DNA from 2 places in the Pseudocitrobacter sp. 2023LY-00077 genome. Region 1 is predicted to be linked to the other one. Evidence: predicted binding sites of a transcription regulator. Region 1 holds the regulator's gene; the other holds the start of a gene.

Region 1 (7,576 bases):
AAAATACCGTCAGCAAAAGCAGCAGCAAGAAGAAGTCCACCGCCTCAACCAGTAAAAAAACCACCACTAAGGCGACGGCAAGTAAAAAAATTGCCTCTACCGCCAGCAAATCATCCCGCACCGCGCGCACTGCCAGTACCACGAAGACGGCCACTACGCGCCGCAGCAAAAGCAGCGCGATGAAAACCGCAGCGGCAAACGTCACCACCAAATGCGTGGTCCGGAAAGGCCATAAGAAATCCTGTACCACCAGCACGGTGGAGAGCAAACCGTTAACTATCGCCGAAGCGCATAAGGCGCGCGTGCAGAAAGCACAAAAAACCGCGATGAATAAATTGATGGACCAGATTGGCAAACCTTATCGCTGGGGCGGCACCTCTCCGCGCACCGGTTTTGATTGCAGCGGTCTGGTGTATTACGCGTATAAAGATCTGGTGAAATTCCGGATCCCACGTACCGCTAATGAAATGTACCACCTGCGCGATGCCCGTGCGATTGACCGTGGTGAGCTGGAGAGCGGCGATTTAGTGTTCTTCCGCACGCGTGGCCGTGGCACCGCCGATCACGTTGGCGTCTATATCGGCGGCGGGAAGTTTATTCAGTCTCCGCGTACCGGGCGCGATATTCAAATTACCTCGCTCAGTGAAGACTACTGGGATCGCCACTACGTTGGCGCACGCCGCGTGATGACGCCGAAAACCATCCGCTAACCCCTGCCCTGCCACGTTGCTGGCAGGGTAACCTTCTCTTTTATCACACCTTTTAATTTGCTACTCTATCCACACTCAGTACAGGGTTACTGGGGATATTAACTATAAAAAGGAGAGTAGCAATGTCGTTCGAATTACCTGCATTACCGTATGCCAAAGACGCTCTGGCACCGCACATTTCTGCCGAGACGCTCGAATATCATTATGGGAAACACCACCAGACTTACGTCACCAACCTGAACAATATGGTGAAAGGGACGGCGTTTGAAGGCAAATCGCTGGAAGAGATCATTCGCACCTCTGAAGGCGGCGTGTTTAACAACGCAGCGCAGGTCTGGAACCACACCTTCTACTGGCACTGCCTGGCACCGAACGCCGGTGGCGAACCGACCGGTGAAGTGGCAGAAGCCATCAACCGTGCTTTCGGTAGCTTTGCTGAGTTTAAAGCGCAGTTCAGCGATGCAGCCGCGAAGAACTTCGGTTCTGGCTGGACCTGGCTTGTGAAAAAAGCCGACGGCAGCCTGGCGATTGTCTCTACCTCTAACGCGGGTACGCCGTTGACCACGGATGCTAAACCGCTGCTGACGGTAGATGTGTGGGAGCACGCTTACTATATTGATTACCGCAATGCACGCGTGAGCTATCTGGAGCACTTCTGGGCGCTGGTAAACTGGAAGTTTGTTGCTGAGAATCTGGCGGCATAAAGAAATGACGCAGAAGGGTATCCCCTTCTGCGTTTTTGTTACTGGCTGACCACGGCCTCTTCACCCTGTGAACGGCTGCTGAAGAAGACCAGCAGCAGCGCAAACCCTGCCACAATCGCCCCCATTACCGGCACAAAGCTGTAACCCAGTCCACCGGAGATCACCGCGCCACCGGCTACGGCACCCAGCGCATTGCCGAGATTAAACGCGCCAATATTGACCGAAGAAGAGAGCCCCGGCGCTTCGTGCGCAACACGCATTACGCGCATCTGCAACGGTGGCACCACCGCAAAGGTCGCCGCGCCCCACACCACCATACTGAACGCCGCGCCGATTTCCGTACGCGCAAGGAACGGGATCGCCAGCATAATCAGCATCAACAGCAGCAGAAAACCTTTCAGCGTACCGCTCACTGAACGGTCAGCAAATTTACCGCCAAGATAGTTACCGATTGAGAAGCCCACGCCAATCAGTACCAGCATTAATGTGATAAAGGCAGGCGTCGCATTCGTGATGGTGTGCAGAACCGGAGAAATATAGGTATAGAGCGTGAACATCGCCCCAGCGCCCAGTACGGTCGTGAGCAACGCAGACAATACCTGTGGGCGTACCAGCACCGACAGTTCACGTTTCACGTCTGGTTTCTCACCCGCCCCGCCCTTCGGCAGCGACAACCACAGGCCGATTATTGCAATTACGCCCAGCCCTGCCGTCGCCAGGAACGACATGCGCCAGCCGATGGTCTCCCCAAGCCACGTGGCCGCCGGAACGCCACCGATATTGGCGATGGTCAACCCCATAAACATGGTCGCTACCGCGCTGGCTTGTTTATGTTTTGGCACCACGCTTGCGGCAACCACCGACCCCAGACCAAAGAACGCGCCGTGGTTGAGGCTGGTTATAATGCGTGACAGCATCAGCGTGGTGTAATCCGGGGCGATAGCAGAAAGGACGTTACCCAGGGTAAAAATCGCCATCAGGAAAATTAAGGCATTGCGGCGTGCGCGATGTGAGAGCAGCAGCGTCATCAGCGGCGCGCCAACCATGACACCTACGGCGTAGGCGCTGATCAACATACCTGCGGCAGGAATCGAGACATCAACCCCTTTGGCAATAACGGGTAATAGCCCCATCGGCGAAAATTCGGTGGTACCTATCCCGAATGCGCCTACGGCTAACGCCAGTAAGGGATAATTCACTTTCATGCTTTGACTCCGGTTTGCCGCAAACGCAGGGCGGCGTGACAACAGATAGCAAAAGCATGACATCAATCACAAAAAAACAGAAGTGAACAAATTAGCAAAATATTTTTGCTGAATTGATAACAATCTCAGAGAGGGAGAGCAGCCTCTCCCTTTAGGATGGGTTAATGCAGGACGGCGGTCAGCGCGGCAGCCACGATCAGCGCCAGCGTAATAACCGTGGTGGTAATTGACATCTTCAGTTCGGTACTCATCAATTTTTCTCCTTATTATCCCCACACCAAAAGTGAGCTATGTCATTTTTGCACACTTATTCGCAAAAATCTTCCCGGATTTCACGCAATAACCTATTTTGCGCTTCCACTTTTGTCAAAGATAAGACAAAATTCGACGCTTATTAAAAAGTGTATCGGCCATTGACCCCCTCCTGTCGTCCTGTGTCGTTTTCCCGGCGAACCGCAATTCATAACATTGCGCCAGGGTGAGTGAAGGCAAACGTTTTCGTATTGAATCGATCAGGGGCAGGCCCGGGTCTGGAGTGAGATGGAATGGCAACTATTAAAGATGTAGCGAAGCGCGCAAACGTTTCCACTACAACTGTATCACATGTGATTAACAAGACACGTTTTGTCGCCGAAGAGACGCGTGAAGCGGTGTGGGCGGCAATCAAAGAATTGCACTACTCTCCCAGCGCCGTGGCCCGCAGCCTGAAGGTCAATCACACCAAATCCATTGGTTTGTTGGCGACCAGCAGCGAAGCTGCCTACTTTGCAGAAATTATTGAAGCCGTTGAGAAGAACTGCTTCCAGAAAGGCTATACCCTGATCCTCGGTAATGCGTGGAACAATCTTGAGAAACAGCGCGCGTATCTTTCCATGATGGCGCAGAAGCGCGTGGACGGCCTGCTGGTGATGTGTTCCGAATATCCGGATTCGCTGCTGCAGATGCTGGAAGAGTACCGTCATATTCCGATGGTGGTTATGGACTGGGGCGAAGCGAAAGCTGACTTTACCGACTCAGTTATCGATAACGCCTTCGAAGGCGGCTATATGGCTGGTCGTTATCTGGTGGAACGTGGGCATCGCGAAATTGGCGTGATCCCAGGCCCGCTGGAGCGCAATACCGGCGCAGGTCGTCTGGCTGGCTTTATGAAAGCCATGGAAGAGATGATGATCAAGGTGCCGGAAAACTGGATTGTGCAGGGCGATTTCGAACCGGAATCCGGCTATCGCGCGATGCAGCAAATACTGTCCCAGAATCCGCGCCCTACCGCTATCTTCTGTGGTGGCGATGTCATGGCGATGGGCGCGTTGTGCGCCGCAGACGAAATGGGGCTGCGCGTGCCGCAGGATATCTCGCTGATTGGTTACGACAACGTGCGCAACTCGCGTTTCTTTACCCCGGCTCTGACCACCATCCACCAGCCGAAGGATTCCCTCGGGGAAACCGCCTTCAATATGCTGATGGACCGAATTGTCAGTAAACGCGAAGAGTCGCAGTCCATTGAAGTGCACCCACGCCTGATTGAACGCCGTTCCGTGGCCGACGGCCCGTTCCGCGACTATCGTCGTTAAGCCTCTTTGCGAACGCTCGCTGCGGGCGTTCGCAACCATTCGTTGTTCAGCGTTTCACTGTCCCCTAAATATTCGAGTAACCAGCTTAGCGCCGGTGAACTGTCATTTTGTTGCCACGTAAGGCAACAGGCCGCATCGGGAAACGGGTTTTCCAGTTCCAGAGCAACCCATTCGCCTTTATCTATCTTCGGTCGCGCAAAATGCTCTGGCACCATGCCAACGCATAATCCTGCGGATAAGCAGGTTTCTGACGATTCCCAGTCAGGCACAACGACCCGCTTCTGGTTGTCCAGTAACCAGGTAGTACGTTTAGGTAACGAACGTGACGTATCTTCGCGCACCAGCGACGGCCAGTTGCGCAACACGTCATCACTGAGCGGCCCCGCCATCTGCGCCAGCGGATGCGAACGAGCTACCACGCACTGCCAGCTCAGCATGCCCATATCGCGAAACGCATAGCGCCCCCCCACGGGAATCGCGCGCGTCGCGCCAATCGCTAACTCAACGCGCCCATCCGCCAGTGCATCCCATACGCCATTAAATACTTCCTGATACACCAGCAGCTCAACGTCGCTGAAGTGGCGATAAAAATCGACAATCATCTGTCGGGTGCGCTCTGGTTTTACGATATTGTCCACCGCGATAGCCAACTGCCCTCTCCAGCCATTAGCAATTTGCTGACACTGCTGACGGGTGATCTGCATTTTTTTGATAACAGAGCGCCCCTCTTTCAAAAACCATGCCCCGGCGGGGGTTAATTCTACATCCCGGTGGCGACGTTCAAACAGCGGAACCGCCAGCCACTCCTCCAGTTGACGTACCGTATAACTGATTGCAGAAGGTACACGGTGCAGCTCATTTGCCGCGCCACTAAAGCTGCCATTCCGCGCAACGGCATCCACAACTTCAAGTGAATATTCAGACCACATTTTCTGCTCACAAATTTTTTGAAACCAACACGCAAATATTAGCGTTTCACAAGGGAGATTTCACTCTCTACACTCTCAGCCTCTTCCAAAACAAGAAAAGGCGTTTTTATGCAACCTGGGAAAGGATTTTTAGTCTGGCTCGCCGGCCTGAGCGTGTTGGGCTTTTTGGCCACCGATATGTATCTTCCGGCCTTCGCCGTGATTCAAAACGATCTCCAAACACCGGCAGCGGCTGTCAGCGCCAGCCTGAGTCTGTTTCTTGCCGGGTTTGCTCTCGCGCAGCTGCTTTGGGGGCCGCTTTCAGATCGTTATGGCCGCAAGCCTGTTCTGCTGATTGGCCTGACCATCTTCGCCTTTGGCTGTCTGGGTATGCTGTGGGTTCGTGATGCCACCACCCTGCTGATTCTGCGTTTTGTACAAGCCGTAGGCGTCTGTGCTGCGGCAGTGACCTGGCAGGCTATGGTGACGGATTATTATCCAGCACAGCGAACTAACCGTATTTTCGCCACCATCATGCCGCTGGTCGGGCTTTCTCCGGCGCTGGCACCGTTACTGGGAAGCTGGATCCTGCATCATTTTGAATGGCAGGCCATCTTTGCCACCCTGTTTATCATCACCGTTATGTTGATGATTCCGGCCCTGCGCCTGAAACCCGCACATAAAAAGAACGCGGTCAGTGAAAACAAACTAACCTTTATGAAACTCCTGCGCAGTCAGGACTATCGCGGCAACGTACTTATCTACGCCGCCTGCTCCGCCAGCTTCTTTGCCTGGCTGACCGGTTCGCCATTTATCCTCAATGCCATGGGCTACAGCCCAACGGTGATTGGCCTGAGCTACGTCCCACAGACTATCGCGTTCCTGGTCGGCGGTTATGGCTGCCGAGCCGCGTTGCAAAAATGGGATGGCGGGAAACTGCTACCGTGGTTGCTAATGGTGTTTGCGGTAAGCGTACTTGCCACCTGGGGCGTCGGCCTCACCGCACATGTGTCGCTCACCGCGCTGCTGATTCCATTCTGCGTGATGGCAATGGCTAACGGCGCGATTTACCCGATCGTCGTGGCGCGCGCGCTGCGTCCATTCCCGCAGGCAACAGGCCGCGCGGCAGCATTACAGAATACACTGCAATTAGGTCTTTGCTTCCTCGCAAGCCTGGTGGTTTCTTCATTGATTGCCGCCCCGCTGCTGGCCACCACCAGCGTAATGGTCGCCACCGTCGTTCTCGCCGGGATTGGCTATAAGTTGCAGGCTGGCGCAGAGGAAAATTCAGCTGAAGAAACTTCTCGTGCCTAACGTCATGAATATCAATGTTATTAACTCGTAGTTAGTTTGCTAAGATTTTTGATTGAATCAGTAGATTTTGCGTCCTATACTGAATCGGTGTCACATAATTACGATAGTTATTACTTGTTAACGGGAGCAGGACGCCTCCCGGTTCCCCAGGGATGGTCTTTTCGGCAAGGGTAATCTCCCTTCCTCTGTGCTACGTCGGATAGCAGGCTCACGGAAGTTCCGTGAGATTTCTCACAAACTCTAAAAAGCGTCTACGCTGTTTTAAGGTTCTGATCACCGGGTCGGGATGGAGAAGCTATGAGCTCATCATGTATAGAAGAAGTTAGCGTACCGAATGATGACTGGTACCGCATCACCAACGAACTGTTAAGCCGGGCAGGCATTGAAATTAACGGTAACGCCCCCGCAGACTTGCAGGTCAAAAATCCCCAGTTTTTTAAACGTGTATTGCAGGAAGGTTCTCTGGGGCTAGGCGAAAGCTATATGGACGGTTGGTGGGAATGCGAGCGTCTGGATATTTTCTTCCAGAAAGTCCTGCGTGCTGGACTGGAAAATCAACTGCCCCGCCACCTGAAAGATACGCTGCGTATCGCGGCGGCCCGTCTGTTTAATCTGCAAAGTAAAAAACGCGCCTGGATGGTGGGTAAAGAGCATTACGATCTTGGCAACGATCTCTTCAGCCGCATGCTGGATCCCTTTATGCAGTACTCCTGTGGCTACTGGAAAGATGCCCAGACTCTGGAAGAGGCCCAGCAGGCGAAGCTCAATCTGATCTGCCAGAAACTGAAACTTGAGCCCGGTATGCGCGTGCTGGATATTGGCTGCGGCTGGGGCGGGCTGGCTCAGTTCATGGCCGAGCACTATGGCGTGAGCGTGGTCGGCGTAACCATTTCCGCTGAGCAACAAAAAATGGCGCAACAGCGCTGTGAAGGACTGGACGTCACCATTCTGCTTCAGGACTACCGTGATCTGCACGATAAGTTTGACCGCATCGTTTCCGTCGGCATGTTTGAACACGTCGGGCCAAAAAACTACGCCACCTATTTCTCTGTGGTGGACAGAAACCTGAAACCAGACGGTTTATTCCTGTTGCACACCATCGGTTCAAAACGTACGGACCTGAACGTCGATCCGTGGATTAACAAATACATCTTCCCGAACGGC
Region 2 (7,576 bases), on a different contig from region 1:
TTGGCAGCAGAGTCATCCCGCCTCGATTACTGTTTACCGGCGTTGTGCTCGCCATGCTCCCCGACGCTGACGTGCTGGCATTTAAGTTTGGCGTGGCTTACGGCAATGCTTTTGGTCATCGCGGGTTTACCCATTCCCTGCTTTTCGCTTTTGTGGTTCCGCTACTTTGCGTACTGATTGGCCGACGGTGGTTCCGGGCCGGGTTGATTCGCTGCTGGCTCTTTCTGACCGTATCGCTGCTATCGCACAGTCTGCTGGATTCAGTGACAACGGGCGGTAAAGGTGTTGGCTGGCTGTGGCCGTGGTCGGACGAACGCTTCTTTGCGCCATGGCAGGTAATAAAAGTCGCGCCTTTTGCGCTGTCGAGTTACACCACGCCGTACGGGCATCAGGTGATTTTTTCGGAGTTGTTGTGGGTGTGGCTGCCGGGCGTGGTGTTGATGGGAATATTGTGGTGGCAAAGGCGTTGATGAATGCGCGCTGATGCCCTCACCCCGGCCCTCTCCCACAGGGAGAGGGATAAAACCGCACTCACTTAAACATTGACACAATCGGTCCCCTCTCCCGATGGGAGAGGGTTAGGGTGAGGGGTTACTTACGACGCCACGTCGTCCCCTGCGGGCCATCTTCCAGCACGATACCCATCTCATTCAGACGGTCACGCGCCGCATCCGCCGCAGCCCAGTCTTTCGCTTTACGCGCGTCGAGACGCTGCTGAATCAGGGCTTCGATTTCCGCGACTTCGCCGTCATCCGCCTGAGCACCACTTTGCAGGAACGCTTCGGGATCCTGCTCCAGCAGGCCCAGCACAGCGGCAAGTTTACGCAAACAGGTTGCCGCCGCATTCGCTTCTTCACTGTTGCCAGCCTGTTTGGCGTTGTTCACTTCTTTCGCCAAATCAAACAGCACAGCGTAAGCCACCGGGGTGTTGAAATCGTCGTCCATCGCCTCTTTAAAGCGATCGACATACTGCGCACTGCGAACGAATTCAACATCCGTGGCCGACGTGCCGCGCAGCGCCGTGTAGAGACGCTCCAGCGCGGAGCGCGCCTGCTTCAGGTTGTCTTCGCTGTAGTTCAGCTGGCTGCGATAGTGGCCGGACATCAGGAAGTAACGTACGGTTTCCGCGTCGTAATACTTCAGCACGTCACGCACGGTAAAGAAGTTGCCCAGCGATTTTGACATCTTCTCGCGGTCAACCATCACCATCCCGGAGTGCATCCAGTAGTTAACGTATTCGCCGTCGTGCGCACAGGTAGACTGCGCGATTTCGTTTTCGTGATGCGGGAACATCAGGTCAGAACCGCCGCCGTGGATATCAAAATGATGCCCCAGCTGTTTGCAGTTCATCGCGGAACATTCAATGTGCCAGCCCGGACGGCCTTCGCCCCACGGCGACGGCCAGCTCGGCTCGCCCGCTTTCGACATTTTCCACAGTACGAAGTCCATCGGGTTACGTTTCACTTCCGCGACTTCGACGCGCGCACCGGCCTGCAACTGCTCCAGATCCTGACGCGACAGTTTGCCGTAGTTCGGATCGGTCGGCACGGAGAACATCACGTCGCCGCTGTCGGCGACATACGCATGACCGCGTTCAATCAGACGTTCAGTAATCTCGATGATTTCATGAATATGGTGCGTCGCGCGCGGTTCGGCATCCGGGCGCAGAATGTTCAGCGCATCGAAATCTTTATGCATTTCGACAATCATGCGATCAACCAGTTGCACAAAGCTTTCGCCGTTTTCATTGGCGCGTTTGATGATTTTGTCGTCGATATCAGTGATATTGCGGACGTATTTCAGCTTGTAGCCAAGAAAACGCAGGTAACGGGCAACCACGTCAAAGGAAACAAAGGTGCGTCCATGACCGATATGACAGAGATCGTAAACGGTAATTCCACACACGTACATGCCGACTTCACCGGCGTGAATAGGCTTAAATTCCTCTTTTTGGCGGGTCATTGTATTGAAGATTTTTAGCATCGATAATTCCATGTTGACGTGTGTGATCTGGGCTTGCGCCTGAAACGGCGTATTCTACCTTTAATTCAACTCTGAAGCAGCACACATTGCAAGGTGATCGAACCTCGCGGTTATGCTATAACAGGCGCCTATATACGACTCGCACGCGAGTTAACGCACCACTATAACGGAACAGGATGCAGAAATGGTTACTTTCCACACTAATCACGGCGATATCGTAATCAAAACTTTTGATGACAAAGCGCCGGAAACAGTTAAAAACTTCCTGGACTACTGCCGCGAAGGTTTCTACAACAACACGATTTTCCACCGTGTAATCAACGGCTTTATGATTCAGGGCGGCGGCTTTGAGCCGGGCATGAATCAGAAAGCGACCAAAGAGGCTATCAAAAACGAAGCCAACAATGGTCTGAAAAACACCCGTGGCACGCTGGCAATGGCGCGTACTCAGGCTCCGCACTCCGCAACCGCGCAGTTCTTCATCAACGTGGCTGACAACGACTTCCTGAACTTCTCCGGCGAAAGCCTGCAGGGTTGGGGCTACTGCGTATTCGCAGAAGTCGTCGAAGGTATGGACGTGGTTGATAAAATCAAAGCTGTCGCCACGGGCCGCAGCGGCATGCACCAGGACGTTCCGAAAGAAGACGTTGTTATCGAAAGCGTGACCGTCAGCGAGTAATCGTGGCGACACTCTTTATTGCAGATTTGCACCTGCAAACAGAAGAACCGGCGATCACCGCCGGTTTTCTGCGTTTTTTAGCCGGTGAAGCGCGCCGCGCCGATGCGCTCTATATTCTCGGCGATCTCTTCGAAGCCTGGATTGGTGACGACGACCCGAATCCCCTGCACCAGCAAATTGCCCGCGCCATAAAAGCGCTGGTCGATTCCGGCGTTCCCTGTTATTTCATTCACGGTAATCGTGATTTCCTGCTCGGCAAACGCTTTGCCCGGGAAAGCGGCATGACGCTGCTGCCAGAAGAACAACGCCTTGAGCTGTACGGTCGCCCGCTGTTGATTCTGCATGGCGACACGCTTTGCATTGATGACGCAGGCTATCAGGCGTTTCGCGCCAAAGTGCATACGCCGTGGATCCAGAAAGTCTTTCTGGCACTGCCGCTGTTTATCCGCCAGAAAATTGCCGCCCGCATGCGCGCCGACAGCAAAGCCGCCAACCGCCATAAATCGATGGAAATTATGGATGTGAACCCGCAGGCCGTTGTGGATGTGATGGAAAAGCACCACGTGCAGTGGCTGATTCACGGGCACACGCATCGCCCGGATGTGCATACGTTGAGCGCTAACGGCGAACCTGCGTATCGCGTGGTACTGGGTGCGTGGCATACGGAAGGGTCGATGGTGAAAGTGACGGCTGAAGATGTTGAATTGCTGCGTTTTCCTTTTTGAACGGCGTAAAAGTATTCCGCTTGTTTATCTTGTGTTAGATCTCGCCAGATGCTGGCAATAATAAATCCCCATCAACATTTCATTCCCACATCATCATTATTCACCTCGTGCATTGATAATATCGCAAATATTAATTAAGAAAATACATCCTGAATAATATCGTGACCATTTGTGCTATTGAAAGAGCGATGCTGTAGATTTATCATTGGGTGGTGGTACCATTTAGCTTTTATATTTAACTCATAGAAAAAAACAATACCACAAGAGATCATCATGAATAAAAGATATCTTAGACAATCGATAATCATTATCGGCCTACTCTTCACGCTTACAGGATGCGAACCTTCAGAATCATCTGAAGAAAAAGCAGCAATAGCACAATTCCACACACAACTAGCTGCCGCCCAATATCATGATATATACGCTGACGCCTCTTCAGCCTTTAAAAATACAACATCAGAAAAAGATTTAACGACATTCCTGGAAAAGGCTAAATCCCACTTAGGCAGTTACAACAACGAAAGTGGGGAGTTTTATAAAAAAAGTACGACGGTGAATACAGATGGTTCATCGATTACTCGCCTGTATTACCATTCTTCATTCGGTAAATATACGTCAGTAGAGGAAGTATTCAGTTTTGAAGAAACAGATGACGTTATAAAATTAGCAGGATACCACTATGAAGCATCTCCTGAAAAACCATTGGAATTAGCAGAAGAAAAAGCTGTAATCGCACAGTTCAGAACACAGTTAGCTGCTTCGCAGTATCATGAAATATATACTGCCACTTCGTCTGCATTTAAAGATAAGATATCAGAAGAAGATTTAACGAAAGTGCTGGAAAAATCCAAATCTGACTTAGGCACTTACAATAGTGGAAGCGCAAAACTTTATAAAAGAAGTGTATTATTTTCTACTAAATCAGGTAAACCATCACTGGACTCACTAAAGTACCACTCTTCATTTAGTCAATATCCTGCAGTTGAAGAAGAGTTCAATTTTGAAGAAACTGAGAACGGTGTAAAACTCGCGGGCTATAGCTATACGGCCTCCCCCCAATGACAGGCTAAATCCTTTAACCAGCCGGGTATTGAGCTTATACCCGGCTTAAAGAGTGAGTGTTGAGCCACTCAACGCAATCGTTTTCCTCCCCTCTTTTCCATGCTATTCTCTGTGGCCTACAACGTCGTGTGCAGCACACCCACAGGAGTTTTAAGACGTATGTCTTCCCGCAATAATCCGGCACGTATCGCTATCGTGATGGGGTCCAAAAGCGACTGGGCTACCATGCAGTTTGCTACCGAAGTTCTTGATATCCTGAATGTTCCTCATCATGTCGAAGTGGTCTCCGCCCACCGCACGCCCGATAAACTGTTCAGCTTCGCCGAAAGCGCCGAAGAGAACGGTTATCAGGTGATCATTGCAGGCGCTGGCGGTGCGGCGCATCTGCCGGGCATGATTGCGGCTAAAACCTTAGTGCCGGTGCTGGGTGTGCCGGTACAAAGCGCTGCCCTGAGCGGCGTCGATAGTCTCTATTCCATCGTACAAATGCCGCGCGGTATACCGGTCGGAACGCTGGCGATTGGTAAAGCCGGTGCCGCTAACGCCGCCCTGCTGGCCGCGCAAATTCTTGCCCAGCACGATGCCGAACTGCATCAACGCCTGGCGGAATGGCGCCGCGCGCAAACCGATGAAGTGCTGGAAAACCCGGACCCGCGGGGTGACGCATGAAGCAGGTTTGCGTATTGGGTAACGGCCAGCTGGGGCGCATGCTGCGTCAGGCTGGCGAGCCGCTGGGTATCGCCGTGTGGCCCGTTGGGCTGGAAGCCTCACCGGAAGCCGTGCCGTTCCACCAGAGCGTGATCACCGCTGAAATCGAACGCTGGCCGGAAACCGCGTTAACCCGCGAGCTGGCGCTGCATCCGGCATTCGTTAACCGCGACGTATTCCCGATTATTGCCGATCGTCTGACGCAAAAGCAGCTGTTCGACAAACTCAACCTGCCAACCGCGCCGTGGCAACTGCTGGCAGAACCAAGCCAGTGGCCCGCCGTCTTTGACCGTCTGGGGGAGCTTGCGATCGTGAAGCGCCGCACCGGCGGTTACGATGGTCGCGGTCAGTGGCGTTTGCGCGCAGATGAAACCGCACAATTGCCGCAAGAGTGTTACGGCGAATGTATCGTTGAGCAGGGTATCAATTTCTCCGGTGAAGTCTCACTGGTTGGCGCGCGAGCCCACGATGGCAGCACCGTGTTCTATCCGCTGACCCACAACCTGCATCAGGATGGCATTCTGCGCATGAGCGTGGCTTTCCCTCAGGCGAACGCGCAGCAGCAGGATCAGGCCGAAAGCATGCTGTCAGCGATTATGCACGAGCTGAACTACGTGGGCGTGATGGCGATGGAGTGCTTCATTACGCCTGCCGGATTGCTGATTAACGAGCTGGCTCCGCGCGTACATAACAGCGGTCACTGGACGCAAAACGGGGCGTCTATCAGCCAGTTCGAATTGCATCTGCGCGCTATAACCGATTTGCCGCTGCCGCCGCCGGTGGTCAACAGCCCATCAGTGATGGTCAATCTGATTGGCAGCGATCTGAACTACGACTGGCTGAAGCTGCCGCTGGTGCATCTGCACTGGTACGATAAAGAGGTTCGCCCAGGCCGTAAAGTGGGTCATCTCAACCTGAACGACAGCGATACCGGGCGTTTAAGCGCAACGCTTGAAGCGCTTACCCCGCTGTTGCCGCCGGAGTACGCCAGCGGAATTAGCTGGGCGCAGTCAAAACTGGCTTAAGCCTAACGTGCCGGGGAACGATCCTCCCCTTCCCCGGCTCTCGTCACAAGCGTAGAATCCCGTCCGAGTTTCCCTCCCGATTTTTACAGAAGGATTTGCCCATGAATAATGGGACGGATTACCGGGCCATTTTGACAGCCGGTACCCCCATCATTGACGTTCGCGCTCCCGTCGAGTTTCAGCAAGGCTCTTTGCCTGCGGCAATCAACCTGCCGTTGATGAACGATGACGAGCGTGCTGCGGTCGGTACCTGTTACAAACGCCAGGGTGCTGACGCGGCTTTAGCGCTGGGCCATCAACTCGTATCCGGCGAGACGCGTCAACAGCGCATTGATGCGTGGCGGGCAGCCTGTGCCCGTTTTCCACGCGGCTATCTTTGCTGCGCCCGTGGCGGCCAGCGTTCGCACATCGTGCAGGCGTGGTTAAAAGAGAGCGGCGTCGATTATCCGTTGGTTGTCGGTGGCTACAAGATGCTGCGCCAGGCGGCGATTCAGGCAACCGAAGCGCTGGTTCAGCATCCCATTATTTTGATTGGCGGCTGTACCGGAAACGGTAAAACACCGCTGGTACGCCATCAACCTTTTGGTATCGACCTGGAAGGGCTTGCCCATCATCGCGGTTCATCCTTTGGCCGTACGCTGGATGCGCAATATCCGCAAGCAACGTTTGAAAACCATCTGGCCAGCGCGCTGCTTCAGCGCAGTCACGAGCAGGAAAACGTGCGCTGGGTGCTGGAAGATGAGGGGCATATGATTGGCGCAAATCATTTGCCGGAGTGCCTGCGCGAACGCATGGCGCAATCACCGATTGCGGTGGTGGACGATCCGTTTGAGCTGCGCCTTGAACGTCTGCGTGAAGAGTACTTTACGCATATGCATCAGGCATTTATTGACGCGTACGGCGAAGAGAAAGGCTGGGCGGAGTACAGCGAATATCTGCATCACGGCCTGTTCGCCATTCGTCGTCGCCTTGGTCTGCAACGCTTCGCCGAGCTGACGCAAAAGCTCGACCAGGCGCTTGTTGAGCAACAGCAGAGTGGTTCAACCGAACCGCACTTTGCCTGGCTGGTGCCGCTGCTTAATGAATACTACGACCCGATGTACCGCTATCAGCTGGAGAAAAAGGCCAGCAAGATAGTCTTTCGCGGCACATCGGAGGCGGTGGAGCATTGGTTGTTGGGGCATTAGTGGGTGTCGGGTGGCGCTGCGCTTACCCGACCTACGCATCGGCACGGAGCACGGGTGTCGGGTGGCGCTGCGCTTACCCGACCTACAAATCGACACGACCGGTGGCGATGCGAAATGTAGGCCGGATAAGCGCCAGCGCCATCCGGCAAAAAGGCACAAATCTTAACGCCGTTCACGCTTATCAGCCCGCTTCGCCAGCCAGTCGCC

Evidence for each region. The regulator PurR, encoded in region 1, represses purine synthesis genes. The targets are predictions, from matches to a motif close to CANGCAAACGTTTGCNTG.
Region 2: a site for PurR is predicted at 4,520-4,537, ahead of purE (5-(carboxyamino)imidazole ribonucleotide mutase). Genes of this name have one in related genera too.

What each region holds. Positions count from the first base shown of each region.
Region 1 covers NZ_JBSPEI010000008.1:76,321-83,896, reverse strand. Annotated here, with positions in the region: gene ACWWFX_RS12180 (C40 family peptidase) at 1-710, shown strand, start outside; gene sodB (superoxide dismutase [Fe]) at 833-1,414, shown strand; gene ACWWFX_RS12170 (MFS transporter) at 1,453-2,619, opposite strand; gene cydH (cytochrome bd-I oxidase subunit CydH) at 2,781-2,870, opposite strand; gene purR (HTH-type transcriptional repressor PurR) at 3,165-4,190, shown strand; gene punR (DNA-binding transcriptional activator PunR) at 4,187-5,119, opposite strand; gene punC (purine nucleoside transporter PunC) at 5,228-6,412, shown strand; gene cfa (cyclopropane fatty acyl phospholipid synthase) at 6,710-7,576, shown strand, end outside.
Region 2 covers NZ_JBSPEI010000006.1:247,181-254,756, reverse strand. Annotated here, with positions in the region: gene ACWWFX_RS10445 (metal-dependent hydrolase) at 1-470, shown strand, start outside; gene cysS (cysteine--tRNA ligase) at 592-1,983, opposite strand; gene ppiB (peptidylprolyl isomerase B) at 2,168-2,662, shown strand; gene lpxH (UDP-2,3-diacylglucosamine diphosphatase) at 2,665-3,387, shown strand; gene ACWWFX_RS10425 (DUF4019 domain-containing protein) at 3,661-4,449, shown strand; gene purE (5-(carboxyamino)imidazole ribonucleotide mutase) at 4,609-5,118, shown strand; gene purK (5-(carboxyamino)imidazole ribonucleotide synthase) at 5,115-6,182, shown strand; gene mnmH (tRNA 2-selenouridine(34) synthase MnmH) at 6,284-7,369, shown strand; gene ACWWFX_RS10405 (methionine ABC transporter permease) at 7,532-7,576, opposite strand, start outside.